2 regions of the Varibaculum sp. C0165D1 genome follow, and region 1 is predicted to be linked to the other one. Evidence: riboswitches for the same ligand, from Rfam matches in the RefSeq annotation. Region 1 holds a riboswitch; the other holds the start of a gene.
The links. Region 1 has a riboswitch for ZMP and ZTP ahead of glyA (serine hydroxymethyltransferase). Riboswitches for the same ligand answer to the same signal wherever they lie in the genome.
Positions count from the first base shown of each region.

Region 2: another riboswitch for ZMP and ZTP. It lies ahead of purH (bifunctional phosphoribosylaminoimidazolecarboxamide formyltransferase/IMP cyclohydrolase); the one in region 1 lies ahead of glyA (serine hydroxymethyltransferase).

Region 1 is NZ_JBWPVY010000004.1:200,777-216,810, reverse strand. It holds gene pheT (phenylalanine--tRNA ligase subunit beta) at 1-1,905, opposite strand, end outside; gene pheS (phenylalanine--tRNA ligase subunit alpha) at 1,908-2,993, opposite strand; gene AC1EKS_RS07365 (substrate-binding domain-containing protein) at 3,201-4,025, shown strand; gene map (type I methionyl aminopeptidase) at 4,195-5,106, shown strand; gene ppgK (polyphosphate--glucose phosphotransferase) at 5,110-5,868, shown strand; gene AC1EKS_RS07350 (hypothetical protein) at 6,024-6,893, opposite strand; gene AC1EKS_RS07345 (class II fumarate hydratase) at 7,065-8,465, shown strand; gene AC1EKS_RS07340 (exodeoxyribonuclease III) at 8,648-9,493, opposite strand; gene AC1EKS_RS07335 (BMP family lipoprotein) at 9,520-10,629, opposite strand; gene AC1EKS_RS07330 (bifunctional methylenetetrahydrofolate dehydrogenase/methenyltetrahydrofolate cyclohydrolase) at 10,644-11,546, opposite strand; gene glyA (serine hydroxymethyltransferase) at 11,622-12,914, opposite strand; ZMP/ZTP riboswitch at 12,938-13,015, opposite strand; gene AC1EKS_RS07320 (amino acid permease) at 13,174-14,649, shown strand; gene AC1EKS_RS07315 (glutamate--cysteine ligase) at 15,015-16,034, opposite strand, start outside.
Region 2 is NZ_JBWPVY010000005.1:145,422-161,455, forward strand. It holds gene AC1EKS_RS08240 (L-threonylcarbamoyladenylate synthase) at 1-261, opposite strand, end outside; gene AC1EKS_RS08245 (hypothetical protein) at 271-669, opposite strand; gene AC1EKS_RS08250 (N5-glutamine methyltransferase family protein) at 746-1,663, opposite strand; gene prfA (peptide chain release factor 1) at 1,617-2,720, opposite strand; gene rpmE (50S ribosomal protein L31) at 2,893-3,111, opposite strand; gene AC1EKS_RS08265 (L,D-transpeptidase) at 3,472-4,908, shown strand; gene AC1EKS_RS08270 (L,D-transpeptidase family protein) at 5,079-6,512, shown strand; gene AC1EKS_RS08275 (alpha/beta fold hydrolase) at 6,595-8,721, opposite strand; gene purH (bifunctional phosphoribosylaminoimidazolecarboxamide formyltransferase/IMP cyclohydrolase) at 8,906-10,516, opposite strand; ZMP/ZTP riboswitch at 10,543-10,621, opposite strand; gene AC1EKS_RS08285 (cell division protein PerM) at 10,651-12,975, opposite strand; gene sucD (succinate--CoA ligase subunit alpha) at 13,176-14,108, opposite strand; gene sucC (ADP-forming succinate--CoA ligase subunit beta) at 14,139-15,305, opposite strand; partial or broken gene AC1EKS_RS08300 (proton-conducting transporter transmembrane domain-containing protein) at 15,636-16,034, shown strand, end outside.

The DNA of each region.
Region 1 (16,034 bases):
CCCGAAAGAACCGGTAAGTTCAGTTCCCATTCCTCGCGTAACCAAACCGGTCTCGAAAATTGCGCATTGCTCATTGCCACGGGCGATATTGCGCCGGGCTACCCCTAGCAAAGTATCTAGCAGTGAAGTGCGCAGCAACGGCTGATCATCTGCCAGCGGGTTAGCCACCCGCACCGCCTGACGGCGCACATCCTTTTCCCCTAAGAGTTCGGCGTCAAATACGTCCTCGGAAATAAAGGGATAAGAAAGCACCTGCACCAGGCCGCCTTGCGCCAGGGCGCGAGCTACATCCCGGCGAGCCCGCTGCTTGGGGGTGTATCCACGTCCGGCAATCGGGCGCGGGCGCCGCGAAGGAATGGTGTCATAGCCGGCCAGCCGGGCAATTTCTTCTACCAGGTGCGCCGGTCCGGTCAAATCAGGGCGCCAAGAAGGCGGCTGAGCAATGACATTGCCGTCTGCAACCCGCACTTCACACCCGACCTCTTTTAGCAGCCGAGTGATGGTTTCCTGGTCGTATTCCACCCCGGTTAGCCGTGCCGGTTCATGCAGCGGCATCACGATTTCCGCAAAAGGCTCTGTGTTATTGAGGTCGCTGACCCGTCCGCTGTCGGTGCCTCCGCCATATTCCACCAGAATGTCCACTACCCGCTGGGCAGCTACCGGGGCCACCTCGAAGTCCACGCCGCGTTCGAAACGTTTGGAGGCTTCGGAGGGCAATTTATGCCGCCGGGCAGTACGCGCAATCGAAGTGGGCTGGAAATGCGCCGCCTCAACCAGCACGTTTACGGTATCGGCAGTCACCTCGGTGGAGGCGCCTCCCATAACTCCTGCCAACCCCAGCACTCGGGAGCCGTCTGCGCCCTCCGGGGAGTCGGTAATCAGTAAATCTTCGGGATCTAGGGTGCGCTCTACCTCATCGAGGGTAGTTAGCTTTTCGCCGGCTTGCGCCCGGCGAACCACGATCGGGCCGCACACTTTATCCAGGTCATAGGCATGCAGGGGTTGCCCCAAATCCAGCATCACATAGTTAGTGGCATCTACCGCCAAAGAAATGGAACGCATGCCTGCCTGTTCTAGGCGGCGCACCATCCAGTCCGGAGTTGCAGCCTGCGCATCAATACCGGTCACAATGCGGGTGACAAAACGGTCACAACCGGTCTTGCCGTTAATAGGAGCATCATCTGCTACTTTAACCGCAAAACCATTTTCGGTTACCGCCGGTACTGACCCGGAAGGCAGATTTTCTGCCAGCCCCAGGTCAGTGAATTTAGCGCTGGTGGAATGGGCGTATTCGCGTCCTACCCCGCGCATGGCGAAACAGTAGCCGCGATCGGGGGTGATATTGATTTCTAGGGTTTCCTCCCCCAATCCCAGCAGTTCGATTACCGATTCTCCGGGAGCGGGCAGCTCCCCGGCCGCCGCCTTTTCGGGCAGTAACTGCTCCAGGACGATAATTCCGTCATGGTCCTCACCAATCCCTAGTTCCCGCTGGGAACAAATCATCCCGTCAGAAATATGTCCATAGGTTTTACGGGCGGCAATCTGGAAATCACCGGGCAAAACTGCTCCCGGCAGCGACACCACTACGAGATCTCCCACTTTAAAGTTGTGGGCACCGCAAATAATTCCGCGACTGGGCAGCTCGGAGGGCTCTTTGCCTTCCCCGGGACGGTCGTTAAACTTGCCCACATCTACTCGGCAATAGTTAATGACTTTCCCATTGGATTGTTCTTTGGCGTCCAAGGTCAAAACTTTCCCTGCCACCAAGGGGCCGATTACCGAGGCTGGGTGAATAGCTTCCTCTTCCAAACCCACCTTCACCAGGTCATAGGAAAGCTGTTTGATATCCGTGCCTGGCACTACCTCGACGTGATCTTTTAGCCAATCAAGCGCTACAAATGGCATTGTTAGTTTCCCCTTCCGGTAGTGCCGAACTGTTTAGAAAATCGCACGTCGCCCTCGACAATATCGTGCATATCGGTGATTCCATGCCGCAACATCAGGGTGCGTTCAACCCCCATCCCGAAGGCGAACCCGGAATACACATTCGGGTCGATTCCGCAGGCTACCAACACATTCGGGTTAACCATGCCGCAGCCTCCCCATTCGATCCAGCCCGGTCCGCCTTTCTTTTGCGGGAACCACAGATCCATTTCTGCGCTGGGCTCAGTGAAGGGGAAGAAAGAGGGACGCAAGCGGGTTTTGGCTTCCATCCCGAACATAGATTGCGCGAAATGATCCAGGGTGCCTTTCAGATCCGCCATCGTCAGACCTTTATCGACTGCCAGCCCTTCTACCTGGTGGAATACCGGGGTGTGGGTGGCGTCTAGTTCATCGGCACGGAAAACTTTCCCGGGGCAAGCAATATAGACCGGCACTCCCCGCGAAAGCATCACTCGCGCCTGAACCGGCGAAGTGTGAGTGCGCAGCACCAGGTTGCCATCCCCTGCGGCGTCTCCCCCCAAGGAGCGACCATCTATATAGAGGGTGTCCTGTTCTTGCCGCGCCGGGTGATCCGGGTCAATGTTGAGGGAATCAAAGTTGAACCATTCGTGTTCGACTTCCGGGCCTTCCGCGATTTCCCAACCCATAGAGACGAAAAAGTCAGAAATATCTTCCATCAGGGTTTCGAGGGGATGACGCGCGCCTTGCGGGTAACGCTCGGCAACCTGGGTTACATCCAGTGCCTCCGCCGCCAGGGTTTGGGCTTCTTTTTCTTTTTCGAGGGCGGCTAGTCGCTGGTCATAAGCGGCGTGCAGCTGTTTCTTAGCGCCTCCCAGATTCTTTCCCGCCTGGGCTTTATCCTTCTTATCGAGGTTACGAATCTCCCGGTTAGCCAGGATGATCGGAGCACTATCACCCAGATGAGCCCCGCGCGCCCTCTTTAATTCTTCTAGCGAGCCGGCAGCAGAAAAATCGGCTTTCGCAGCCGCAACTGCCCGGGCGATTCCCTCTTGATCTAGCGGGGAGATAGGTGTGGTCGCGTCAGACACAGGTTCACCTTTCTTAAATGTTGGTTCTCTCGTATGTCTTACACTTTAGTGGCCCAGCAAATTCAGGGGTAATTTAAGGCCGCTTAACGGAATCTTTCATATCAAGGCCCGCCGTGGAAAATAGCCAAGATATTCAGGCGTGAAGATAGCCGGCACAAGCGGCAATAATATGTAGAATAGATTCAGGTTTGTAATCGAGGAGGCATTTTGGCGACCCTGGCTGGAAAATCAAAGGTCGATATCGTTGTGCCCTGCGTGGATATCGGTGCCATTAACTCCGCTTTGCTGCGTGATATGACAATACGGCTAGCTCAGGCCGGGGTGAGCGTGGTTTGCACGGTTCACCTGGAAGATCATCCCGATAACCTGATTTCAACTATTAAGGAAACCGATGCCGCAGTTCTCCCGCTCTTACCTTTAGACAAAAACACTCTTCAGCTGCTAGAACAATGCGGCGCGACGGTTCTTGATTCCTTGATGCAGGGCAAGGATCGGCAAAATCCAGCCAGTTTAATGACCTTCCAAATGGGGAAAATTCAGGTAGATGCCCTGGCGGCACGTAATCGCCGCAACTTGGCTTTTGTGTATTGGCGGGGAAAATATCCGGAAGAGGGCGCTACCGTTTACTATTTCTTTGCGCAAATGGCTTGCCAGGCGGCCGGGCTTTCTGCCCCCACCCAGCTGGTGCTTCCGGAAGATCCGGCGAATATTCCTTCCTATCTTTTGGGGGCGCTGCAAAAGCATCCTGGTTTAGATGGGTTCTGTGCGATTGACGATATGACCGCCATGGCAGTGGTTCATGGACTGCGCGAATGCGGCAAAATGGTTCCCCAGGATGCCTCGGTAGTCGGCGGCTATGATTCTCCTTCCGGGCAAGTTTCTCGTCCACCTCTATCCTCGGTGGTGGTAGACACCCAGGCTCTGGCCTACCAGGAACTTACCCATATAGCTAAGCGCGAGGGCGACGAGCTAGATTTGGGAGCCGCCCCCAGCAAGCAGATTCTGCAATACGTTGCCCGCGAATCTGTTTAAGTTACCCGCACCCGGGGACCGGTCAGACTAAGCAGGCAAAAATACCCCGCGCCTTAAGTTACCCGCCCCTGTACCCTCGGGCCCGGCCTCCTCCGTAGAGCCCGGCCTCCTCGACCTTGAAAAATACCCTCAAGTAAATAACTGTCCCCGGTCCGCGTAGGATAGAGGCATGAATGAATATCCAGGACTTAGCCTTGAAGAACTTGCGCAGCGTGCCCCACTTGGGAATCAGGAGGCCGGAAATATTAGCCCTGAGCTGCAGGTGCCCAAGGAAATTGAGCGCCCCGAATACCTTTTCCATGACGGTCCGGAAAAGGTCACCGCTTCCGATACCAAAACCCCGGAAACGGTCGAAAAGATTCGCGCTGCCGGACGGATCGCGGCTGATGCCCTCGCCGCTGTAGGAAAAGCGGTACGTCCCGGGATAACTACTGATGAGCTCGATAAAATCGGTCACGACTACATCGTCGCGCAGGGAGCATACCCGTCTTGCCTGAATTATATGGGCTTCCCGAAATCCCTGTGTACCTCGGTGAATGAAGTTATTTGCCACGGGATCCCCGATGATAAACCCCTGCAGGAAGGCGATATTGTCAACGTGGATATCACCGCCTATAAGGACGGGGTGCACGGTGACACCTGCGCCATGTTTAGCGTGGGTGAAGTGGATAAAGAATCGCAGCTGCTGATGGAACGCACCTATAACGCTATGATGCGCGGGATTAAAGCGGTAAAGCCGGGACGTGAAATCAATATTATCGGCCGGGTAATCAGCGCTTATGCGAAGCGTTTCCGTTACGGAGTGGTACGCGACTTCACTGGCCACGGCGTTGGGGAAGCGTTCCATTCCGGCCTGATTGTCCCCCACTATGATTGTGCCCCCTCCTATGACACGGTGATGGAACCGGGAATGGTGTTCACTATCGAACCAATGCTCACTCTGGGGACAATCGAGTGGGAACAATGGCATAATGGTTGGACAGTGGTCACCAAGGATCGCTCACGCACAGCTCAGTTCGAACACACCGTGGTGGTAACCGAAGATGGTGCGCAAATTCTGACCCTACCTAGCAAGGAGTAACTAATGGCTATCGCATTTGGTATTGATATCGGAGGATCGGGCGTTAAGGGAGCCCCGGTAGATTTAGAGACCGGAGAGTTTACCCAGGAACGTTTCCGCATTGATACTCCCTACCCGGCAACCCCGCAGGCGGTATCCAAAACGGCAGCGGATGTCCTAGCACATTTTGAACTTCCCGAGGACGTACCGGTAGGTGTTTGTTTCCCCTGTCCGCTCCCGGGTGGGAATGTGCGTTTCATGGCAAACCTGGATCAAGAGTGGGTCGGCAAGAACGCGGTAGAGGTATTTTCCGAGGCTATCGGACATCCGGTAGCTGTACTAAATGATGCGGATGCCGCGGGTTTGGCCGAGCAACAGTACGGGGTTTTCAAAGATCAGCCGGGAGTTACCGTGTTTACCACCTTGGGGACGGGGATTGGAACCGCCATTTTTGTGGATGGGGTAATGCTTCCCAATACCGAGCTTGGCCATATCCAGATTGGCGGTCATGCCGCGGAAACCCGCGCCTCCGCGGCGGTACGTAAACGCGAAAATTTGGGTTGGAAAAAATGGGCGAAACGGCTAACCAAGTATTACCGGGAAATGGAAAAGCTGTTTAGCCCGGATTTGTTCGTAGTAGGTGGTGGGGTATCCCGCAAACACGAGAAATTCTTGCCGCTAATTGACATTTCTACCCCGATTATTCCCGCCGAGTTGCGAAATACCGCCGGGATTGTAGGGGCAGCGGCTGCCGGTGCTGCTCGCCAACACAAACAGGGATAACTAACCCAGTTTTAGCTTTTGAGAGGGTGCGCCCGGGGTTTTAAGCGTCGGGCGCACCCTTTGCTGGTATCAAGTATCAAGAAAATCGGGATACCCGGTTTCAATCAGGTTGATCGCGATAATTTGCAGCAACCTGATTCGTCTAGGTTTCCCTATTAGTTATTGCCAGAAGCGCTGGGCTCCGGGCTGGAGCTGGGCTGCTCTGCGCCACCGGTACTGGGCGTTTTCGAAGGGGTCTCTTTGGTAGTGGCGGGTGCCGCAGGCGTCGTTCGGGTAGCGCTCGGTTGCTGGGTGGGTTGAGTCCTCGTGGGTGCAGTGGTACTAGGCTCACTGGTCTCCGGGGTGGAAAGGGTAGTCTCCGGTTCCGAAGGACTGGTAGTAACGCTTTCAGAGGTCGTGGTTTCCGGTTCATTCGGTGGCATCACTTGCTGAGAGGAGATCATTAGCGCCACGACCATAACTGCTCCCGCCAGTAGAACCACAATGGCGGTTACAATCCCCACCACTTTCAATAACCGGCGTTTATCGGCGCGTTCTTCCTCGTATTCTTGCTCTTCGCGCAGTTTTTCTTCATCGCTCTGGGGATCGTAGGCGGGTGGAATTCCCTGTGGAAAAGAATCCACTTGCGGGGTGGCCGCGGCCGGATCAATCGGCGGCAACTGGGTGGTTGCGGCTGTCGATGCTGGAGGGGGTACCTCGGTGTCACCAGGAACCTGGGTACCGGCGGAATGGGCGGGGACATAATCAGTTGTGGCTGGGGAGGCGGGCGCGGGCGTTTTAACCGGCGGAATCACTTCAGTTTGATAGTCTCCAGCCATCGCCGCAGCATCAGGAACTGCGGAAGGAGCGCCCGCAGGCGGGTTTGGTACCGAGATTTTTCTTTGCGCGGCACTGTCAACATCGGGTTGCGCGGCACGGCGAGTAATCCGCCGGTTGGTTTGATGGCCACGCGGAACGTAGGCGTTCGCCATCGCTCCGCCCGGCAGATATTCGGTAGGTTTATCGTCTGAGGCATCTTTGCTCATGGTGCTCCCGCTTTCTGTCGCTAGTTACAGTCTAAGCTGTTGAGCCTGTCGGGGAGGCAAATACCCTATCCAATAGTGATTTTCGCCAGGTTTTAGGGGGACTATTCACTGTAAACCCCGGTAGGGTAGAAGGTAAGTACCAACTGTTCACTAACACTAAAGGAGTTACCCGTGAGCGAAGAATATCGCATTGAGCATGACACTATGGGGGAAGTTCGAGTTCCTAAGGACGCCCTCTACGCAGCCCAAACCCAAAGGGCGGTAGAAAATTTCCCCATTTCCGGCCGTACCCTTTCCAGCCACCACATTGCGGCTTTAGGACAAATCAAACGGGCAGCGGCAATCGCTAACGCTGAACTAGAGGTTATCGATTCCGAAACCCGTGACGCTATTGTCAAAGGCGCGGAAGAGGTTATCGCCGGTAAACACGATGACCAGTTCCCGATCGATATTTTCCAGACTGGTTCCGGTACCTCCTCGAATATGAACACCAACGAGGTCGTCGCCACTTTGGCCACTGGTTTTAAAGGCAGCCAGGTTCACCCTAATGACCATGTGAACGCTTCCCAGTCCTCTAATGACGTGTTCCCCTCCTCGATTCATATCGCTGCCTACGAGGCCGTTGAGCACGCACTGCTACCGAAGCTAGACCAGCTGGCCACCAGCTTGGAAAAGAAGGCAGAAGAGTTCGCCAACATCGTCAAGGCGGGACGCACTCACCTGATGGATGCCACCCCGATCATGCTGGGGCAAGAATTCTCTGGTTATGCCACCCAGGTACGCAAGGGTATCAACCGGGTAAAGGACGCAGAAAAGAACCTGGCGGAACTGCCTTTGGGTGGGACTGCCGTTGGTACCGGGATTAACACTCCGGAGGGTTTCTCGGAGCGAGTTATCGCCCTAATCGCCGAGAATATGGATTTGCCGTTCCGTCAGGCCGATAACCATTTCGAGGCTCAGGCCGCGCAAGACTCCCTGGTAGAAATGTCGGGGGCGCTGCGGGTAGTAGCGGTTTCTTTCGTCAAGATTGCTAACGATTTGCGTTGGGCATCCTCGGGCCCGCGCTGTGGGCTAGGGGAAATCACTTTGCCGGATCTGCAGCCCGGATCTTCGATTATGCCCGGCAAGATCAACCCGGTATTGCCCGAGGCTACGGTGCAGGTAGCTGCCCAGGTCATCGGCAATGATCAGACTATTGCTTTCGCGGGTGCGCAAGGCAACTTCGACCTGTTGGTGATGCTGCCAGTGATGGCGATTGACTTGCTAGAGTCGATTAACTGCCTAGGAGCAGTCGCCGGTTTGCTGGCGGAACGCTGCGTGGACGGGATCGTTGCCAACCCGGAGCACTGCCTGGAGCTAGCGGAATCCTCCGCTTCAATCGTGACCCCGCTGAATCGTTACATCGGCTACGAAAATGCCGCTAAGATCGCTAAACACGCGGTGAAAGAGAAGATGACGGTCAAGGAATCTGCTCTGGATCTGGGATTTGTTGAGCGCGGGGAAATCAGTGAGGAAGATTTAGATAAAGCCCTAAATGTTGCCGACATGACTCACCCGAAAGCCGGAAAGTAAATAGCAACTAAACTAAGGCCGCGCCTGCCAGTAAATATCCTGGCAGGCGCGGCCTTAGTTTTGCACCATTAGCCGAAAATCTCGCCAAATAAGTAGTGCGTTGCAGCAGGCTTTAGTCAAATCTGCGCTGACGCTCAGCCTTTTTAGGCCGGGACAGCTAAGACTTCTTACGAGTCCACGCCTTAAATCTCATAGCTAACCACTACGGGGGCATGATCGGAAAAACGCTGGTCGTAGGCTTCGGCGCGATCAACTTGCTGGCTGCGCGCCAGCTCAGCCAAACGCGGGGTCACTAGCTGATAGTCGATGCGCCACCCGGCATCATTATCGAAGGCTTTACCCCGCCATGACCACCAGGAATATGGCCCTTGCACCTCACCGGCGAGGGTGCGCACCGCGTCAACCCACCCTTGTTCGCGCCAGCGATCTAAGAAGGCGATTTCCTCATCCAGCACTCCGGCGCGTTTATTGTGGTTCGGTTTCCAGTTCTTAATATCCCTCTCGGTATGCACCACATTAAAATCCCCAGCTACCAGCACTAAGGGCTCCCCATTTTCTGAGGAGGAACCGGCGGGAAGTAAGTGCTCTAGGCGTTCCCCGATCCGCTCTAGGTGCGCCATTTTATGTTCTTGCTTTTCGGTTCCCACTTCCCCGGAATGGAAATATGCGGAGATCACTCGCAGCCGCTTATCCTCTGCGCCATCGGCTTTGTCCCGAGCAATAACCGCCTCTAACCAGCGCCCTCCATCTTGGGGAACTTCGACCGGAACCGTATCGGCCTCTGCTGCTTCTAAACGCCAAGGCGATGATTTACGAACTGCGACCGCCACTCCGGCGCGTCCTTTTAGTTGCGAGGCATTTACTGCTACCTGCCAGTTATCCCCGAATAGTTCGGCGGTAATGTCTTCGCTGGCCCGTACTTCTTGGGCCAGCACCACATCGGGTGCAGATCGTTCTAGCCAACTGTCCATTCCTTTACGGAAGGCCGCCCGGATCCCATTAACGTTAACCGTGGCAATCTTGAGCATGTTTCCCCTTTGTCTTGCTTCCGGCCCTAACCTTGGTGAGCCCCTAGTTTTGTAATATCTATTTTCCCGCTGTCAATCTGGCTGCGAATCCCGGCTAGTTCGGCGGTGAGGCTATCAGAGAACCTGGGAGCATAATCGCCCCAACCAGCCAGTTTAACTCCGGAGTTCTTTAGGGTCCCCAAATAATCTTTCCCGGCAACGGAGCCGGTTTTCAGCTGTTTCATTAGCTCTTTTACGCAGCCGGAAGGGTCAATAACCGTAGAAGTGAGGATATTTGCTTTCAGCTGCGGAGAGGCAGCGGCCAAGTCTTGTCCATTCCAGATCGCGGCAGCATCTTTTCCGGCTAGCCCCTCGACCACGGCGGATTCCCCCGGGGGTGCCATTACAAAAATCACGTCCACCTGCGCATCAGCCAATTTTATAAGCTGATCGTGTAGCTGGGCGCTTGCTACCCGCACCGGCCCCCCGGCGCTTTGATCCCACGCAGCCAGGGTTATACCCGAACCTTTGAATTGGTTGTAGTATTCGACCCCGAGCCGAAAGCCGTTCGCCCAGGAAAATGCAGTATCAATACCCGGATTCACGTCCGCGTTCTTCGCGGTGTTCTCTGACGCTAAATCGCTGACTGCCCCCACGCGGCCGCTCTTGGTAACCCCGGCGGCAGCATATCCAGCTAGGAACGCTGGCTGACGCAAATCAAAATCGATCCCGCTGGCATTGGCTAACGCTTTAGTCTTCCCGATTGCTCCCATAACCGCAAAATTTATATCTGCGTAACTTTTGGCGATCTGTACCAGGTCCCCCGCAAATCCGGGTTCTAAAGAAAGCACATTTTTACATTTCTTTTCCCGCAGCTTTCCGGCAATCTCTTCCGCTTTTTCCACGCTGAGATTAACGGGCTTAGCTACCTGTTTATTAGCGGGATCCGCCAAGGCATCCCCCATCGCCTTCCCCAACTCCACGGCTCTAATATCTTGCGAATTCTTTTTTTCTAGAAGGCAAAAAGCTCCGCTGGTATTAGCTGCTACCGTCGGCTTGGGGCTGGGGGTGGCTTTCGGTGAGGATGCACAGGCACCCAGAGTGAGCGCCAGAGTAAGCGCCCAAGTTAAGCCAACCGAAACTTTCCGCAAACGCATCTACTGTTCCCCGCCTATTTTGCGTGCCGCATCGCGGTTTCTACTACGTTGAGCAGCAGATTTGCCCGGGTCATCGGGCCGATGCCTGCCGGGTTCGGCGAGAGCCAACCCGCCACTTTATCTACCCCGTCGGCCACATCGCCCTCTAGCCGGGCTTTCCCGGTTTCCGGGTTCACGGCGCCGCGAGATACCCCCACATCCAGGACTGCTGCACCCTCTTTAACCATCTCAGGTTTTATAATTCCCGCAGATCCGGCGCAGGCAACAATCACGTCCGCCTGACGGGTTTGCTCAGCTAGATCACGGGTTCCCGTGTGGCAACAGGTAACGGTGGCATTAATATCTTTGCGGGTAAGCATTAAGGGCAGAGAACGACCCACGGTAGTGCCGCGTCCTACTACACATACCTGCGCGCCGTTTAGCGGCACTTGATATTGCTGCAGCAAATCGATACAGGCACGGGGGGTACAAGGCAGCGGCGAGGTTACCGGCTCTTTTACCCGCAGCACTAGGCGTCCCAGGTTCATGGGGTGCAATCCGTCAGCATCCTTATCGGGATCAATCGCTTCTAGCACCTGGTTGACATCTACTTGGCGCGGCAGCGGCAGCTGCACAATATAGCCGGTACACGCCGGATTTTCATTGAGTTTTTCAATCTCGGCTAAAACCTCGGCGGTGGAAACCGTATCGGGCAGTTCCACCCGAATCGACTCGATACCCACTTCGGCACAGTCGCGATGTTTACCTGCCACATAGGAAACCGATCCCGGGTCGGATCCCACCAAAATGGTGCCTAACCCCGGTTTAATCCCCTGCTGATGCAGGCGGTCAACCTGCTGACGCATTTGTTCTTTCAATTCCCGAGCCCGCGCCGCCCCATCCAGCAAAATCGCGTCCCCGCTCCATCCTTTACGCATCTTTCCTCCTTAGCTTGAGGACGCGGGCAGACCTTGCCGATCTGCCCGCGCCACTCTGCACTTATCTATTTAGCTTTAGGCAACCTGGTTGAGCCCCAAATACAGCGGGAAACGTTTAATCAGGGTCTTCACCCGCTCGCGATAGCTGGAAGTATCCACTTCCCCTTGGCAAGCATCCACCAAAACCCCGGCAATAATCTCGGCAACTTCGGTGAACTCTTTCTTTCCGAAACCGCGAGTAGCTAGCGCCGGGGTACCAATGCGCAGCCCGGAGCCTACCCGGGGAGGACGCGGATCGAAAGGCACGGTGTTGCGGTTGATGGTAATCCCTGCTTCGTGCAGTAGATCTTCGCCTTGCTGACCATCGAGCTTAGAGTTGCGCAGATCTACCATCACCAGGTGCACATCGGTGCCGCCAGTCAATAGGGAAATTCCGCATTCGGCCACATCCGGTTGCGTTAGCCGCTTAGCTAGCACTTTAGCGCCTTCTAGAGTGCGCTTTTGCCGTTTTTTAAATTCCTCGCTGCCCGCAATCTTCATCGCGACTGCTTTCGCTGCCACCACGTGCATCAACGGTCCGCCCTGCTGGCCGGGGAAAACTGCGGAATTAATTTTCTTGCCCAGTTCTTTATCACGCGACAAAATCATCCCGGAACGCGGTCCGCCCAAAGTCTTATGTACGGTAGTAGACACCACGTCCGAGTACGGCACCGGGTTCGGGTGCAGCCCGGCGGCTACCAGCCCCGCAAAGTGTGCCATATCGGTCCACAAATAGGCGCCCACCTCGTCCGCGATCTCGCGGAAGGCTTTAAAGTCTTCCTGCCGGGGATAGGCCGACCAACCAGCGATAATCACTTTCGGACGGTTCTTCAAGGCCGCGTCGCGGACTTGATCCATATCCACCCAGCTGGTTTCCTTGTCCACCTGATAGGCGGTGGCGTTATAGAGCTTGCCAGAGAAATTGATTTTCATACCGTGGGTGAGGTGACCGCCATGGTCTAGCGCCAGGCCCATAATGGTATCTCCCGGCTGAGCCAGGGCAGAAAGGACGGCCGCATTGGCTTGTGCCCCCGAATGGGGCTGCACATTGGCGAATTCGGCAGAAAACACTGCCTTCGCGCGGTCGCGAGCTAGATTCTCGGCGACATCTACCGCTTCGCATCCTCCGTAGTAGCGGCGCCCCGGATAGCCTTCCGCATATTTATTGGTGAGGACGGATCCTTGCGCCTGCAATACGGCGCGCGGTACAAAGTTTTCGGAAGCGATCATTTCCAAAGTGCCACGCTGGCGCTCTAACTCTTGGTTTAGCACTGCGGCAATCTCGGGATCCACTTGCGAAATCGATTGAAGAAGAAGGTTATCTCCCATTGACTTTTCCTTATTTCTAGTGCCAAATCAGCCCAGGCGAGCGACTGATTGACCACTTGCTCCCCGGTGGTATCCCACCTACGCCAGTCACGGTTACGCCCTTAGTCTACCGTGACGCCGGGGACTTTTACCTAAATATTTTCTTGACCAACCTCGTATTCCAAATGCTGACTACCTAAAATGTCTGTCGCTCGCCTCACCTATACTCCCTATGTGCTCTGTTATCGAGTACCAAAAGGTAAAACTTAGGAGAAATCTAATGAGCGAAACTCAACCGTCGGCAGCGGGGACAGCCTCTCACCGCGACAAATCCGATGTCGGATACCGCAAAGGGTTAAAGTCTCGCCACATGCGCATGATTGCGCTGGGCGGGGCCATCGGGTCCGGCCTGTTTTTTGGGGCTTCCGGACGTATTTCCGAGGGCGGTCCCTCGGTAGCCATTGTTTATGCAATCTGCGGCGCCGTAGCCTATATGATGCTGCGCGCCCTGGCTGAATTGAGCCTGTATCGGCCCTCCTCGGGCGGCTTTATTTCCCACGCCCGCGAGTTTATGGGCGAACGCGGCGCCTATTTCACTGGTTGGTTTGCCTTTATTACCTATTCTTCGGCGCTGATGGCCGATATCACCGCAATCGCTAACTATATGCATTACTGGAAAATCTTCCAGGTGATTCCCCAGTGGGGATGGGCTTTCATCGCCTTGGCGCTGATGGTGATAGTCAATCTCGCTTCCGTAAAGTTCTTCGGGGAGTTTGAGTTCTGGTTCGCGATGATCAAAGTGGCGGCGATTGTAATCTTCATGATTTTGGCGATTGTGGTCTTGATTCTAGGCATCAACCTGACCGTGGGTGGCCAGGTTTACCATCCGGGGGTGGGTTCGATTACCAATCATGGCGGCCTCTTCCCCAAGGGCGCTTTCACCATGGTGACTATGTCGCTGGGAGTGCTTTTTGCTTACGGTGGTACCGAATACTTGGGCGCCGCCGCTGGTGAGGCCGAGGATCCGCAAAAAGAATTGCCCCGGGCAGTTAACTCTATGATGTGGCGAATTTTGCTGTTCTACATGGGATGCATCGTGCTTTTCACTTTGCTTTTGCCGCACAACGTTTACGACAAGAACGAATCTCCCTTCGTTACTTTCTTTACCGCTATTGGTATTCCCGCTGCCGGCACCATTATGAATATCGTGGTGATGCTGGCGGCAGCCAGCGCGATTAACGCGGAACTTTATACCTGTGGTCGCGGTCTGCGTTCGCTAGCGGTTTCCGGTTCGGCTCCGCGCTTCCTAGCAGGGATGAACCGCAACGCGGTACCTTACGCGGCGATTGTGGCTGCCGGCACTGTCGGCTTGGTGGGGGTATTTATCAATATGATTCACCCCACCGAGGCGTTCGACGTCATCGCCTATATGGCAGGTATCGGGATTTGCTCTATGTGGGGCTCCGTGATGATCTCGAATATCTTGTTCGTGCGTCACTGCCGCCGCAACGGGCTGGAGCGTCCGAAGTTCCACGTTCCTTGGGCGCCTTACACCAACTACATAGTGCTAGCGGTGTTTGCCTCGATGATCGTGCTTATGTGGTTCGAGGGCGGACTGGGGCCAGCAGCAATTATTGCGTTTGCCTCGGTGACCGCAGTGTTGGCCCTGGCCTGGTTGGTGGTGCGCAACTACGTTGACCATGACATGTTCACTGCTGACGCTTCTACCGAAACCGAAGCTAGCGATAACCAGTAACACTTAAGCGCGGGGGAGAGTTTTTCCTCCCGCCCAAGAAATCGGGGAGAGACTAGGTCTCTCCTCGATTTCTTATGCCCTAAGGTTTATAAGCTTATGATTTTAGTTCCTAGTTTCCGAACATCACAGCTGGTAATGCGGAGTCTGTCTACTCGGATAAAACTCTCCCCCACGCTCACAAATGCCAAACAGCTATAATCCTTGCCCGCGCTAATAACGTGTTAGCAGAGCAGCATGCCCTGGGCAACGGGCGTGGGAAAAGCACTCCGGGGACCCCGTGAGCCTCAACAGGTTCGGCTCAAGCCCCCGGTCGTATCTTTTCCCGCACCCTCTTTAAGCGTTACTGCTAGCGGAACTTGGCGGGCTTAGCGGGCGCGGACTTTCCAGCCTTTGACCCCGCTTTGGTGCAGGGATTTGTCTACGAAGTGCCCGGGATCCAGCGGCTCGCCCGCCTCCATTTCTGCCATTAGGAAGGCAACTACTGCCTCATAGGAGTTGGTGTGTTCAAAAATGGTGCGTTGCCGCTGGTAGCCGACTCCCAGTTTCACTATGTCGAGCAGTGACCAGAGTTCTTCCGCGCAGCCTAGATCTTCAGCGGCGGGCGAGAGTTCCTCTAGCCAAACCGGCAAAGATGCGGTGAGCAGCGCTTCTTCCCCGTCTGCGTCCTCAATCAAGATGGCATCCATCCCGTAACGCGCAGCCCGCCAGCGGTTCTCCCGCACGAACCAATCGGGCAGTACCGGCAGCTCTTTGCCAGCATCTAGCTGCCGGGACGCGGTTTCTACCAGGGCTTGGGTGAGAGCGGCGCAGGCTGCGACCTCTTTCAAAGTCGAGGAAGCATCGGCTACGCGTGCTTCAATAGTGCCAAACTTGGGGGAAGGGCGAATATCCCAGCGCACCTGATCGAAGGAATCGATTACCCCGGTTTTGAGCATTCCGGAGGTGAAATCTTCCAGCTCCTCCCAGGTTTCAAATTGATAGGGTTTACCCGCGGTGGGCAGCTGTTGAAACACCATCGCGCGGTTGTCGCAGTAACCGGTATCGACTCCCGCCCAGTAGGGTGAGGATGCGAATAGCGCCTGAATATGTCCAAGTTTGCTGGTAAAATAGTTTTGTATCGGCAGTACCTTATCGCGATCTTCTACCCCGACATGTACGTGGGTACCGAAAAGTAGCATCTGGCGCCCCCAATATTGGGTGCGGTTGACCAGTTCTTCATAGCGTTTACTATCGGTTACCTGCTGGTAGCTGGGGTTAGCGAAGGGGTGGGATCCCGCGGAGGCTAGCTCCACGCGCAGCGCGGAGGTGACCGGCCGCACCAGGTTGATTCCCTCTTTCAGATCCATGAGGCAATCGCGCACGTTGCGGCGAGGACGGGAGATAAC
Region 2 (16,034 bases), on a different contig from region 1:
CCAAAATTTCTCCATGAAAGTCCTGGCTAAGGCAGAAATTTCGAGTACTAGTGCACTGGCTTGCGAAATACTGCTGACCAGCACCGGGGAGGGAAAGTCACGCCCTCTGCCTTTAGCGGTTAGTAGCCTATCTACGGCCGAGGAAGAAAACGGATTCGCCGCGATCCCATAGACGGTATCTGTCGGTACTACCAGCAGCTTCCCGGCTGCTATCTGTTTTTTTAGACTAGCGATGTCTTGTTTACTTAGCGGAGTTCGCATACTTGCATATTAGCGTTTTAGGTTACGCTCACGCCCGTAGGTAACGACAGCACTTCCCGTCCAGATGCACAGCAGGGAAAATCCGGTCAGCCAGATATCACGCTGGCCTCCGGTTTGCGCTAACTGCGGGGAATCGGCCGGCTCGCCAGTTTGCGGGGCGGAAGTGCTCGTTTCGGGCGCAGGATTAGGATCGCTATTTTTTGGGGAGGGCGCTGGAGTGGTTGCCTCCGCTCCAGCCGCGCTAACCACTTCTTTCGCGGTAGTGCTGGGAGGGCGATCTAAAGGCGCCTCCACATAGTTCAAAGTGGGCTTGGGAGTAGGGTCATCGGCGAAAGCGGTAGTGGTGACGAATGCAGGTAGCAACGCCACGGCAGCTACTGCTACTGCCGCGCGAAATCCACTCGACATAGCCGCCCCTTTCTCCTAGTGTGCAGCCACTTTACCTTAACGTTAGCATCATTTAAGGTACTCGTTAAGCCTGCCTTTACTTTCGTGCCAATAGGTAGCGAGGACGCCCGCTGAGATCCGGCTGCGTCCTCACCCGAGAAAATCCTATTTCCCCAGCATAATCGCGCAGTTTTTCCCCTTGGGTGGGGTCATGTTCCATCGCGAAAATCCCGTCTTGTCCCAGCAGGCGGAAAGCTTGTTTAACGGTTCGTTTCGGAATCGTGAGGCCATCCTCGCCTCCGCCCCAAAGGGCGAGTGGCGGATCCTTTAACGCTTCCGGCTGGGTAATAGTACCGGGCGGCACATAGGGCGGGTTGCTTACGACCAGATCAAAAGTTCCTGCCTGCTCCTCCCAAAGCCCCGGGTCAGCAACATCGCCGCAGCTGACAGTGATTCGATCCGCTAAATCTGGATAACGTTCCAGATTTTTCCGGGCCACCCCTAAAGCTTTTTCACTTATCTCCACCATAAACACCTGGGATGTGGGCAACTCTCGGGCAAGAGTCAAGGCAATGGCACCCGATCCGGCACATAAATCCGCAGCTAGTTTCGCTTGCTTGGCGCCTCGGGGACGCAGCGCCAGTTCTACTAGATATTCAGTTTCCGGGCGCACAATAAAAACGTCTGGGCTGGAAATCAGGCGAAAAGCACCGAAATACATTTCTTTTAGCAAATGCTGCAGCGGCTGGTGAGTGCAGCGCTGTTCCACCAGATCCCGAAACACCAGCTCCTGGGAGGGAGATAAAACCTGGGGAGCAAATAGAAATTCATCGGCTTCACAGGCCGCACAATAAAGCGCCATGATTTCACGTGCCGGCTCGATTCCAGCTGCGGCATAACGCTGTCGCGCCCAGGAAAATGCCTCTTGGCGAGAAAAACCGGCCTCGTTCATCGGGGAATCGCTGCGCTTATTTGTCCGACTGCCCGGAGAGTTGCGCCAAGCGATGTTCTTCATCGAGTTTGATGGCCGAATCAATCACGGGCTGCAATTGCCCGTTAAGTACCTGGTCAAGGTTATAGGCCTTGTATCCGGTGCGGTGATCAGCAATCCGGTTCTCTGGGAAGTTATAGGTGCGGATACGTTCGGAGCGATCCACCGTCCGCACCTGCGAGTGGCGTTGCTCGGCCGCCTCGGCCTCCCGCTTCGCCTCTTCTTCCGCTTTTAAGCGCGCCCGCAACACCCGGAACGCCGCCTCCCGGTTTTGGATCTGCGACTTCTCGTTTTGCATACTGACCACAATTCCGGTGGGAATATGGGTCAAGCGAACTGCGGAATCGGTGGTATTAACCGACTGTCCCCCGGGTCCGGAGGACCGGAAGACATCTACGCGGACTTCATTGGGGTCGATCTCTACTTCCCCCGCGTCTTCGACCTCCGGCATTACTAGCACTCCGGCGGCAGAAGTATGGATGCGTCCCTGCGACTCGGTGACTGGCACCCGCTGTACTCGGTGCACCCCGCCCTCGTATTTGAGGTTCGCCCATACCCCGTCCTCAGGAGCTACGTTTCCTTTGGCTTTAATCGCGATCTGCGCGTCCTTAATTCCCCCCAGATCATTAACCGTGGAATCTAGTACCTGCAGGCTCCAGCCTTTGGTTTCCGCATAACGCTCATACATTCGCAGCAGATCCCCCGCGAAGAGGGCAGATTCATCCCCACCGGCACCAGCTTTGATTTCCATAATCACGTCGCGACTATCATCGGGATCCCGGGGAGCCAATATTTTGCGCAGCTTATCTAGCGCCTGACTTTCGGCCTGTTCCATCTGGGGAATCTCAGCGGCAAAGTCGGAATCTTCTTTCGCCAGTTCCTTGGCAGCCTGGAGGTCACCCTCGGCGCTCTTCCAGGTCTCATAGGCTTTCGCTATCTGCGCCAACTGGGTGTGGCGGCGACCTATCTGGCGGGCCTTTTGTTGATCCTTTTGCACCTGAGGATCGCCCATCTTCATTTCCAGTTCAGTTTTTTCTGTGATGAGGGCTTGCACAGCTTCCTCGTCAATCGGCGATCCCACAGTTGCTCCTTATAACTCTTAGCGAACTGACTTCTACTTTACGTTGCCTGAGCGGGGCTAGAAAACCAAGACTGTCGATTGGTGATAGTTTTCGCCGCGCCAGGCGCAAATTGAGCTAGCTAAAAATAAAAAGTGTGGCCGGCACGCTGGCCGGCCACACTGAAAGCTAAACTTACTTGTTGCGCTGACGCTTGCCGTAACGGGCTTCGAAGCGAGCAACGCGCCCTCCGGTATCCATAATCTTTTGCTTGCCGGTAAAGAAGGGGTGGCAGGCGGAACACACGTCTACCCGCATGGTGCCGGACTTAATGGTAGATCGGGTTTCAAAAGTGTTCCCACAGGTACAAGTAACCGTAGTGGGGACATATTCGGGATGAATTCCCTGCTTCATGGTTTCTCCTTGAGGTTCTCAGGGCGCCGGGTCCAAATGCAGGTTACAAAAGGTGAACCGGAACCGGATTAGATTATGCCACTTCCCGCAGTAACGGCGCCAGTTCTGGGGCAAAATGTGGTGCGGGTGACCTTTCAGCTGGACCAGTTTATGGCTTAGTTCACCATCCGAAAAATAAATCTGATAACAATCTCATAACGCCAGGAAGTCTTATTGACTGTTAACGCTGGTCAAGCAAGGTGAAAACCGACTCTACCTGCACTGTGAGCAGACTTACCCAACCTGGGGGGTGTTGGAACCAATAAACGCCGTTAGGATGAAGATGTTATTAAAAAATCCCATTTGGAAGCACAGATATCGATGAATAAGAAAGCAAAAATAACTATTGCCGTTATTGTTGGCGTGCTAGTGGCCTTGGTAGCAGCGTTCGCGATTTACGTCACCTACTACGCGATGGGGAAAAAGGCGCTGCCGGGCACCATGGTTGGCGAGGTCAAAGTATCCGGGATGACCAGCTCCCAGATCCAAAGCCAGCTGGAAGCTGCGCAGACCAACTATAAAGCCACCTTCTCGGGACAGGGATTCAAAGAAAGCTCATTCACCCCGAAAGAAATCGGGTATTTGCTGGACTCAAAAACCACCGCGAAGAACGCCACTGACCGCAGCAGCGCTTTCAGCTACATCAGTAGCCTATTTACCTCCCGCCAGGTGGAGATCGTTCACGATATCGATCCGGTAGTTACTAACAAGTTGTCGCAGAACCTTTCCAAAGATATTCCCGAAGCCAAACCTGCTAGCGAACCAATGGTGAAAGCGAATGGAGAGGGCACCGGATTTGAAGTAGTTCCCGGTAAAGATGGATTCGGGGCGGACACTCAAACTTTGGTGATGGCTGCCAACAAGGTTATGGACACGCAAAAGGATCAACAGTCTTCCCTACAGGCAAGTGCAGTTAAACCTTTGGCCAGCCCAGATCTTGCCCAGCAAATGGCAGCTGCCGCCACCAAACTCACGGAAAGTGAAGTAGCTATTAATGCTGGTCAAAAAAATATTGTCGCTGATCAAAAAACTAAGGTTAGCTTTGTAGCTATTCCCGCCATCAGCAAAAATGCGAAGCCGGAAGCGAATCAAAAAGCTGTAGGCGCATGGGTAGACGGTAATAAGAAAGAAATCGAAGTTAAGAAGGTTGATGGGAAACGCTTTGTCAACAGTGCCGGCAAAGTCGTGAAAACGGAGACCGAGCCTAAAGATGGCGTGACGGTCAGCAATGCTGAAAAAATCACTCAAGAAATAGCTAAGAAATTTGCGGCCGGTAAAGATGCCACTGTCAGCTATGAAACCCGGGTTGATAAGGCTAAGGTCACCGACAAGACCATCGCGGATGGTGCTGAAAAGCTAGTCTATATGGCGGGTCCCGGAGAAAAATGGATTGATATCAATCTTTCCAACTACACGGTGACCGGGTACGAGGGCGCCACCGTAGTGAAAGGACCGGTCTCTATGGTGCCGGGGGCCCCTGCTACCCCCACCATTAAGGGCAACTTCGCTATCGAGCGAAAATATCGCTCTAAAACCATGCGGGGAAACAACGCTGACGGCAGCCGCTATGTATCTCCGAACGTCCCCTACGCAATGTTCTTTTCGGGAGGATACGCTTTGCACGGGGCTCCTTGGCGCGGCTCCTTTGGATGGGGAGGCCCGGGTGGTTCCCACGGCTGCGTGAATATGCCAGTGGGCGGGGCGCGCGATTTCTACGATTGGGCACCAATCGGAACCCCGGTAGTGTCTCACAGCTAGATACAGTTCTAATCAGGTATCCCAGCGATTGGAATCGCTGGGATACCTTTTATAAGGCAGTTTGACCACTATTTTGGGTTGTCTTATCTTCACCTCAATATAGATAGTTTGAAAAACACGGTTAAGATAAAGATGTTGTTGTGATTCACCCATTTTGGAAGCCCAGATAAATGTCTAAGAAAGCAAAAATTACCGTTGCCGTTATTGTTGGCGTGCTGGTGGCGTTGGTAGCAGCGTTCGCGCTTTATGTTACCTACTACGCGATGGGGAAAAAGGCGCTGCCGGGCACCATGGTTGGCGAGGTCAAAGTATCCGGGATGACCAGCTCCCAGATCCAAAAACAGCTGGAGGCAGCCCAAACCTCCTATAAAGCAACTTTTTCGGGAGAGGGAATCAAACAAGAATCATTTACTCCCCAAGAAATCGGCTACCGGGTTCAGTCGCAAGAAACCGCGCAGCGAGCAACTGCGCGCAGCAGTGCTTTTAGCTACGTAACCAGCCTGTTTGCTTCTCACAAAATTCCGATTCTTCATGAGTTCGATCCTACGGTTACCAATAAACTATCGCAGGAAATTTCCAAAGAAATTCCAAAAGCTAAGCCGGCGATCGAGCCTGCGGTCAAGCCCAATGCTCAAGGTAACGGATTTGAAGTAGTTCCTGGCAAGGACGGATTTGGGGCAGATACCGAGGCCCTGATCAAAGCAGCCGATAAGGTCGTGTCTACGCAACAGAATCAGAACCTAAAATTAGCTGTGGGACCGATCAAGCCGCTGGTGGATATTAAGTTGGCACAAAATTTGGCAGATGCAGCCCAAAAATTTATTCAGCCCCAGGTGACGATAAAAGCCGGGGATAAGGAAATCGCTGCTGATCAAACCACAAAGGTTGGTTTCGTAGCTATTCCGGCAGTCACCAGAACGGCGAAACCCACCGCCGACAGTAAAACTATTGCTGATTGGGTAAATGAGAATAAAGACGCGGTGGAAGTACAGAAAGTTGATGGGAAACGCTATGTTACCAGCGCGGGAAAGGTTCTAAAGACAGAGGTTGAGCCGAAGGACGGAGTTAAAGTCACTAACAGTGAGGAACTCACCAAGGAAATTGCCGCTAACCTAAACGCCGGAAAGGATTCTTCCCTCGCCTATAAATCCCAGGTAGATAAAGCGAATATTGAAGATAAAACCCTCGCTGAGGGGGCAGAGAATCTGGTATATATGGCGGCTCCTGGAGAAAAATGGATTGACGTTAACCTGTCTAATTACTCCGTCATTGGTTATGAGGGAGCCACCCCAGCAAAGGGGAAGTTCACAGTAGGCATTGGGAAACCCTCTACGCCTACTATTCAAGGCAAATTCGCCATTGAACGAAAATACGAATCTAAGACCATGCGCGGCAGCAACTATGTCGAGTACGGCATTCCTTATGCGATGTATTTTCACGGAGGATATGCTCTGCATGGAGCCTATAGCACTAACCATGGCCAATGGTTCTTTGGAGTACCCGGAAAACAGATTTCGCATGGCTGCGTAAATATGCTTCCGGAGGACGCGAAATCCCTCTATGCTTGGGCACCCGTTGGCACTCCGGTAATTGTGCACCGTTAGCGGGCTGCTAGTCAGTTCTACCACCCGGAATTTAGGGGCATCCCGGTAGCTGCTCTATCAGCTGCCGGTAGCTCTGCTTTCGCTAATGCGATAGCAGCCAGGAAATGATCAGGTTTCCGCTGGCGCGCAGCCCGTCGTGGTGTAGATCGGCTTTTTCTAGGATATTCGCGCCCATAACCCTGCCGGTATTAAGAGACAGGGTGCGGGGAACGAAAATATCGTCCCGGTAGACTACCGCATGTACTGGCACCTGGTTTTCCGCTAGTTTCTGCGGGTCATAGAGTACCGGCCAGTCAGTTTCCGCCGCCAAATCATCTGCTAGGTCAGCTAGGGATTTAAGCGCGGGATCTTGCGCAAATGCCCAGCTACCAAAGTGTTCCCCGGTCAGGTAATAGGGTTGTTCATGGTCGAGAGGATTTGCGTTTTGCGCGAACCCGGGAGCATTTTCGCGAATCCGATCTGCCGCCCAGGCAGTCGGCTCCACTTCGCTTTGCGGCACCGCGTTGCCATAAATAGTTTCATGCAAGAGGGCGTAGAGGGGATCTAAAGCAAAACTGACCCGGCTTCCTACCTGTCCTAAAAATTCTTGGGTGAGGTGCCGCCGGCCTCCCAGCTGCACAAACGGCGCCTCGAAGAGATAGCGCAGGTTCTCTAGACCGTAGGTGCGTCCCAGCTCCAGACCTACCTGCCGAATCCGATTGGGGGTAAGTTTTTCTCCATTGGGCAGGTATTCATCGTGTTCTAACACGTGCGCACAGGTTTGTCGTACGGCCTCTTCCATGCCAGGCAGAGCATAGAACTCTTGGCAGCGCCGGGCGGTGGCCGCAAACGTGCGCTCATAGATGCGGTTAACCTTGGTTAGTCCCGGCAGGCCTCCGGTGATATAAGCTTTTTCGATGTTCTCGGGAAAACGGGAGAGATAGGCGGTAATAATGAAGCCGCCAAAACTTTGCCCCATTACCGTCCACTTTTTTATTCCTAGGGCGCGGCGCAGCGCTTCGGCGTCCCCTACAATCTGGTCGGCGCGCATTAGCCGCAGCCAGGCTCCGGCGCGGGACCCCAAAGCGGGAATAGTTACGTTATCGAGCGGGGTGGAGCGTCCGGTTCCCCGCTGGTCAAGCATAATTATCCGGTATTTTTCGAGCGCCGCTCCGAACCAGGGTTCAGCCCAGTCGGCAGGACGAGACCCTTTGCACCCGGGCCCACCTTGGAAAAAGATTAGGTAAGGTCGGGTTTCATCATCGTCGCGGGCAATTTCGCGGGCATAAATCTGGATATTGGTTTTCTCAATTTCCGCGTCCACCCAAGGGGGCAGGAACTGGTCGCCCGGTTCCGGAATTTCCGGTTTTTCCGGCGATTCGGCAGCGGACTCTTCGCTGGGAGAAACTGCAAAAAGTTCACTTTGCACCCCGCTCTCCTGGTTATCTGCCCCGCGCGCCAGGTTTACTACCGGATTTTTTGCCGAGTCCGGGAACAGGTTTAACGCTACTTCTGGATGATAGAGAGGCACAGTCAGGACGTGTTCGCGGATTAGGTAGCGTCCTTGGCGATATTCTTTAGGGTTCGGATTTTGTTCTAAATGCGGGTAAAGAGGGCGCGCAGGTGGCACCGGGGGGGTAGCAGGTTTTTCCGTGCGCGAAGATTGCGACAGCCCTGGCTGCTGGTTGCGTGCAGACGCAGCGGCCTTGGTGGCGGGAAGGTCAAAGGATTCGCCCTGGTTCATATTCTTCCCGGCTTTCCAACCTGGCCCCAGGTCCTGCTCGCTGGGAGTACCTGACTGATAGGCTCTCGCGACTGCCTGCGCATGGCTGTCCGCTTGTTCGTTCAGGGGGTGACCAGCATGTCCCTTTACCCATTCGAAGCTAACTTTTCCCCGCCTACGGGGGTCAGATAGCAGCTGGTCGAGGCGTTTCACCAGTTCCAGGTTGGCTACCGGTTTGCCGCCTCCAGTTTTCCAGCCTTTTTTCTTCCACCCGAACCGCCATTTGGTCAAAATGTTGATCACGTACTGAGAGTCCGCCTGAATCAATAAATCATCGTCTATTTCGGCAGTTTCGGTCAGTAGATCGGCTACCGCCATCAGCTCTGCCTGGTTATTAGTTCCCCGGGTAAAACCGCCGGCTCGCCAACAATCAGGTGACAAATACCAACACCAGCCGCCGGCACCGGGATTGCCGAGGGAAGAACCATCAGTTGCTGCGATAATCATCTACGCTCTCCTAACTGCACACCTGGAAAATCAAAATAACCTGGGGACGCCGGTCAGCGTCCCCAGGTTATCAGTACCGCTGTCAGATCTATCGCTCAGGCTTCGCGTTTGCCAGTCTCGCCTGGCGATCAGCTGGCGGCTTTAAAATCAGTGACCAGCTTGCTGCCAGCCGCGATTAAACACCCTAGTGCCAGAAATGGCGGGTACCAGTCAGGTAGAGAGTTACCCCTGCGTCCTGGCAGGCTTTGATGGTTTCTTCATCGCGAATAGAACCACCTGGCTGCACAATGGCTTTTACGCCCGCATCGATCAGGGTTTGAGGACCATCAGCGAAGGGGAAGAAAGCATCGGAAGCGGCTACCGAGCCACGCGCCCGCTCGGGAGCGGCCTCGCCTTCCGGCGCCTGCCCCAAGGTATTGGCGCGCTGAACCGCCAGGGCACAAGAATCAACGCGATTCACCTGCCCCATGCCAATGCCGACTGTGGCCTGATTCTTCGCCAGCAAAATAGCGTTCGACTTTACTGCCCGCACGGTCTTCCAAGCGAACGCCAGATCCGCCAGGGTTTGCTCATCTGCTGCCGGCCCCGCGGCCAAAGTCCAGTTTTCCGGATTATCACCCTCGGCCTGCAGGCGGTCACGAGTTTGCGCCAGCACTCCCCCGCTGATCTGGCGGAACTCCCATTCCACTGGAGCATCCGCGTCAATCCGCAAAATCCGTAGGTTCTTCTTAGTCTGCAGCAGCTCTAAGGCTTCTGCTTCATAGTCAGGGGCAATAATAACCTCAGTGAAAATCGGTTTTACCTGCTGCGCCATTTTTAGCGTCACTTCACGGTTGCAGGCAATCACCCCGCCATAGGCCGACAGCGGGTCACAGCCATGCGCCAACAGGTGTGCCTGCGCTACGTCCTCGGCAATCGCAATCCCGCAGGGGTTGGCGTGTTTGATTACCGCTACGCAGGGCTCGCTATGGTCGGTGGCAGCGCGCCAAGCCGCATCGGCATCAGTGTAGTTGTTGTAACTCATGGGTTTGCCGCCCAGTTGTTCCGCCTGCGCCAGGCCGCCCTCTTCATCGGTGAAGCGGTAAACCGCGGCCTCCTGATGGGGGTTTTCCCCATAACGCAAGCTGTGCAGTTCCTTGAGCTGTGGTTTCCACTCTTCCAAGTTGGGCAGGGAGTTGCTGGCGGTAGACTCGTCCTCGCCCGGGAGTTGCTTAGCAAACCAGGAAGAAATCTGGGTGTCATAAATAGCGGTGTGGTTAAAGGCCCGCGCTGCCAGTTCCCGGCGCTCCTGCGCAGTGAATCCGCCACGCTCCAAGGCAGCAGCAAGGTCATCGTAGGAACTGGGATCAACAATCACTGCCACATCGGCGTGATTCTTGGCGGCCGCCCGAATCATCGAGGGGCCTCCGATATCGATTTTTTCGATGCAATCCGCAAACCCCGCGCCGGAAGCTACGGTGTCTGCGAAAGGATAAAGATTACCAACCACCAGGTCGATCGGGGTTACTTTTAGTTCTTTCAGCTGCGCAACGTGAGTAGGCAGCTCCCGATTAGCCAAAATCCCCGCATGAATCAGCGGGTGCAGGGTTTTTACCCTCCCGTCGAGGCATTCGGGAAACCCAGTTACCTGGGAAACTTCGGTTACTTCTACCCCGGCAGCGGCAATCTGGCGGGCGGTGGAGCCGGTGGAAATAATCTCTACCCCAGCTGCCTGCAGGCTTTTTGCCAGTTTATCCAGGCCGGTCTTATCGTACACGCTGACCAGGGCACGTTTAATGGGTTTAATTTCGCTCATGACGCGGGATCCTTCTCTTGCATTCTTTGTCCAGCCCAGGCGAGCGACTGTCCTTTTGCGTTCCCCAGTGGTAATCCACTTTTTTCGCCAGTCACGTTAGTGTCAGTTTACCCCGCCCACTCCAGCGGGGAAAGTTAGTCTTGGTCGGGGAGTTCGATGGCTTGGGTGGAGGTGTCGTCGGCGTCGTGGCGCGGCTTGCCGGCTTTGAGGCGTCCGCGTTTGAAAAGTGAACGCTTTATCGCTGGTCGCGCCAGTTCCGCTGCCGGAATCCGCTGGGCAGAAGATTTTATTTTTTCCAGTTCCTGTTGGTCTTTCGCAATCACTTCATCGGTTTTGCGTTCTGCCCAATCGGTCACTAAATCTTTGATTTCCTCGGTGTCAGCCGGAAGCGCTCCTCGCGAGCGGGCAAAAGTTTCTTGCGGTTTTGGCGGAGTCTGGGGGGGCGGCTCTGAATTCTCCTGCTCGCTTTCTGATTTGGTTTCCGGATCACCGACGGTTTCGGGGGTGTTTTCTTCGGGGATATTTTCGGCAGTTTCTTCCCCCTCATCCTCGCGCTGACTTTCATCATCAGCGGGAGTTGCTTCCCCGTCAGCGTCGCTCTCGTCGTGCGTTTGCGCTATTTCTGCGCTTTCTACGGTTTCCCCAGTTGGGGCTGCTTGCGACTCTGCAGCCTCTGGTGCCTCGTCCTCATCTTTAACATCAGACTCGGCACTGAGGGGATTTCGGGACTGCAACTCTTTCGCTTTTTCTTTAGCTGCCGCTAACCCTTGGCGGCTAACGCGCACACTCGCCCTCCTCGCCTTGAAGAAGTTCTCGGCCAGGTAGGCGCGAGCACGAGGGTGGGCAACCGTTGCTACCAGCAGGATAGGTATCCACACCAATATAAATGCCATTGCCGCGGTTGTAAGCGGTCCTACTCCCCAGGCGGACATCCGTCCCGCACCTATGGAGCCGGAGGATAAGAAACAGAACCAGACGGTCAAAAATGTAAATAATAGCGTCCCTACCAGGAACGAGGCTACATGGGAAAAGAAATCTACTCGCGCCATAGCGGTATACAGCAGGTAACCAAACACTAGGCTAAGCCCTACGATCAACGCCGGAACCCAATACCCGGGAGTTTGCTCAGGCAGTGCCCCTAAGATAGGTACCGCCGGAATGGGACCGGCTTTGACCTGGGTTAAAGAACGGATAGTTCCGCTGCCCTGCTGAAATCCCGGCCCCATAATCCAGGCTAACGCCCAGGTTTGCACGGTAGGCAGATACAGCAGTTGCGCCAACCAGATGAGGGCGCCTGCGCCCAGGGACACCCCGTAGAGTTCATAGATTTTATTTACCGCCGCGAAATGCGAAAACACTTGGGCCAGCACCAGAATAAAGGTGATTAGCCCGAAGAACATGAACATTTGCCATCCGGCACGCACCCCGGACACCACCCAGCCGGGAACCGTCCAAGTGCTATTGGCTCCGTCCCAGCTGCGTTCGTCCCGATCAATCCCCAGACGCCGGTTTTCCAAATCCTGCCTATAGCCGCGGTCGGGTTGGCGTAGACGGAGGATTAACGTCCGGCCCCAAGTGGTGAAGCGTCCAAAATCAAAGGTAAAACGCGCTTTAGGGTGGAGCATCGAAGGTTTATCGCCATTTCGACGCTGGTCACGATCAAATAGGTAAAAGGCGTAGGCAACGGTGGCAAAGCCGTGGATTAATGCCCAAAAGAACAGTGACCCGAAACTGTAGGCTCCCCTCACCACTAACCCCACCAGGGAAGCAACTATCGCCTGCGCAAAGGGGTAGACCCACAGCACTGCCCGGCTTTCGAGGACAAACGCGCGCGCTATCCGGCCCCCCAACCACAGATAGGATATCCATAACCCCAGGGGTATCACCGATAAGGTGGCGGCTTGCCCCAAACCAGCCCGCAAGGGAACCGCGAAGCCGAGAGCCCAAATGCTGGATCCTACCGCTAAGGAATCTGTCCAGACAGTATCTGCCATCCAGGGGTTAGCCGAGGTGGAAAAATACACGCCGGCACTGACAGCCAAGAATAGGAACCAGGGAAGTATGCAGGTGAGGAGGGCAGCGGCCACCATCCGGGTGATACCGCGAGGAATCCGCAGAGTAAAAGTTCGCCGCTGTTCGGCAGAGTTCGTCTCCGGTTTAGAGCCGGCAGCCTTGCCAGTGTCTTTACCAGAGGCTAAACGAGTTTTTTTGGTCGGTAAGCGCAGTTTTTCTGCCCATCCGACTTTCCCCTTCTTCGCGACTTTAGCCGCTTGTTTGCGAGCTTTAGAAGCAACTTTTGAGGTTGATTGTTGTTTGTTTAGCCCCGGGAGCTGAATTTTCGACTTCCGCTTGATATTTCTGGTCGCACTGGCGGTTTTTCCCGTGGCGGTATGCGCGACTGGTTTCCTGGCTTCTGCAGATTGCCGAGGAATTTTTGGAACATTAGGCCGGCGCAACATCCCTACTATTGTCCACTTTTTCGCTCTCTTACCATTTAGGCGCACCGCGATCCTTTGTTAACCCCCCGGGTAGGACTGACGCCAAATAATCAGTGGGGGGCGGCGCTTAGCGCCGCCCCCCACAACATTTACAGGTATTCAGATTTTAGCTTCCAGCCTGTCACCTTCAGGTAACTTGGCTAACTGGCCGCTTTTGCCAGTTAGCTAAGGGCTTTGAAAGCTTCCCGCGCCAGTTCAGCAGTTTGAGAAGGAGTCTTCCCCACTTTCACGCCGTGAGCTTCCAAAGCTTCTTTCTTAGCTTGGGCAGTCCCTGCCGAGCCGGAGACGATAGCCCCCGCATGTCCCATGGTTTTACCTTTAGGAGCAGTAAAGCCCGCTACATAGGCAATCACCGGTTTGGTGACATTAGCTGCGATATAGTCGGCGGCGCGTTCTTCCGCGTCTCCCCCGATTTCACCGATCATCACGATTACCTTGGTGTCGGGATCTTTTTCGAAAGCTTCGAGAGCATCAATATGGGTGGTGCCCACCACCGGGTCACCGCCAATCCCCATACAGGTAGTAAAGCCAATATCGCGCAGCTCAAACATCATCTGGTAGGTCAAAGTACCGGACTTGGATACCAAACCGATGGGACCAGAACCAGTAATATCGGCGGGGGTAATCCCCACATTGGACTGTCCGGGACTAATAATTCCGGGGCAGTTCGGGCCGATAATCCGGCAGCCTTTCTCCAGGGCGGCATTTACGAACTCGGTGGAATCCTGCACCGGGATCCCCTCGGTGATCACCACGATTAGGGGCATTCCGGCCTCGACGGCCTCTAACACCGCGCCTTTAGCGAAACGAGGAGGAACGAACACTACTGAAACATTCGCGCCCTCTTTCTCCATCGCTTCTTTGACGGTGCCAAAAACCGGTACCGAAACCGTTCCGGCTTTCACGCCTTTCTTTTCTGCGGCTTCACCTAGCGGGACGATATCGAAATCAACCGTTTGCCCTGCTTTTTTAGGGTTGGTGCCGCCTACCACATTGGTGCCGGCACCCAGCATCAGCCGGGTGTGCTTGCGCCCCTCGGAACCGGTCATGCCCTGTACGACAATCCGGGCTGAGGAATCAAGGAATACTGACATTATTGTTTCTCCTTATTCTTTTACCGATTCTTATTTTCCGGCAGCGAGTTTAGCTGCCTCGGCGGCGCCAGCATCCATAGTTTCTACCATGGTCACCTGCTGCAGGTTGGCTGCTTTCAAAATCTGGCGACCGGCCTCAACCGAGTTGCCGTCTAGGCGCACCACCAACGGCTTCGTGGCTTTATCGCCCAACATTTCGATTGCTTTCACGATCCCGGTAGCCACCTGGTCACAGGCGGTAATCCCGCCGAACACGTTTACGAACACCGATTTAACCTGGGGGTCACCGAGAATAATATCGAGGCCATCGGCCATCACCTGTGCGGAGGCACCGCCCCCGATATCCAGGAAGTTAGCGGGTTTCACTCCGTATTCTTCTCCGGCGTAGGCCACCACGTCCAAAGTTGACATCACTAGACCGGCACCGTTACCAATAATCCCCACCTGGCCTTCTAGGTGGACATAGTTCAAACCTTTTTCTTTAGCCTTGGCTTCCAGAGGATCTTCAGTGCGTTTATCTACTAGTTCCTCGTGACCGGGGTGACGGAAACGGGCATTATCGTCCAGGGTAACTTTCCCATCCAGGGCAATAATCTCGCCCTCTTCACTGGATACCAGGGGGTTTACCTCTACTAGGGTGGCGTCCTCGCCTTGATATACATCCCAAAGCCCCTCAAGTACCGGTACGGCTTTAGCGATGAGTTCTTCGTCCTCAAAACCGGCCTCTTTGAGAATGTTCCGAGCGATACCCTCGTCAATGCCAGTAACCGGCAGCGGTACCTTCGCCAATGCTTCCGGGCGTTCCTTGGCCAGCTGCTCAATTTCCATGCCGCCTTCTTTGGAGCACATTGCCAGATGGCGGCGGTTTGAGCGGTCAAGAAGAATCGAGAAATAGTATTCAGAAGCGATATCGGCACCCGCGGCGATCAACACCCGGTGCACGGTATGTCCCTTAATATCCATCCCCAAGATCTCTTCGGCTTTTTCGCGGGCTTCCTGGGGGCTGCGAGCGAGTTTAACCCCGCCAGCTTTTCCGCGGCCACCCGTCTTTACCTGTGCTTTTACCACCACTAGGGGCTGGGCGAGTTTCTCGGCAGCTTTTTCTGCTTCTTCGGGAGTTTCGGCTACGATCCCGGCTAACACGGGAACTCCGTGAGCCGCAAAAAGGTCGCGAGCCTGATATTCGTAAAGGTCCACTTGCACGTCCTCTCATTAAGTACCTTGACATCAAGATATAGGACTATAGTACCGCATATTTTTGCCTATTGCGCCACTAGAAAGTGTTCTCGCTCACATATAGATATCTGTCTAAAAAATTATTGCCTAGCCCCCATAAAAAATAGTTCACGGTACAGTTGAGTGACAGCCGGAACATGTGGGACGGAAAATCAAGAAAGTGAAACGGAAATAGCTATGATCTTGTGGGACCAGGCCGCCCCGCTAATCGTGTGCTACTTCTTGGCTACACTCCTGATTCCGCAGCTAGTTAAGTATTTTAGGCAGCGCACTTTTTACTTTGCCGCTCTGATGCCCCTTGGCGCCCTGATCTGGACGCTCTCGCACACCCGGCAAGCTTTCGGAACCGGATCAGCGGGTTTAGCTGACTTTTATCAGTGGTCCAGCGCGTTGGAACTAGAAATCGGTTTTCGCCTCACTGGCCTATCTTGGCTAATGCTAATCGTAATCAACCTGGTGGGCAGCCTCATCTTGGTTTACTGCGCGCAATATTTTTCGGAGGATTCCCCGCGCCTGCGTCAATTCATTGCGGCTTTCCTCGGTTTTGCGGCCTCCATGTCGGGTCTGGTCTTAGCAGATCACACCATGACCCTCTATTTCTTTTGGGAAATCACCACTCTCAGTTCTTTTATTTTGATCGGGCATCAGGCTGAGGAACGCGCCTCTCGCGCCGCTGCCCGGCAGGCGATC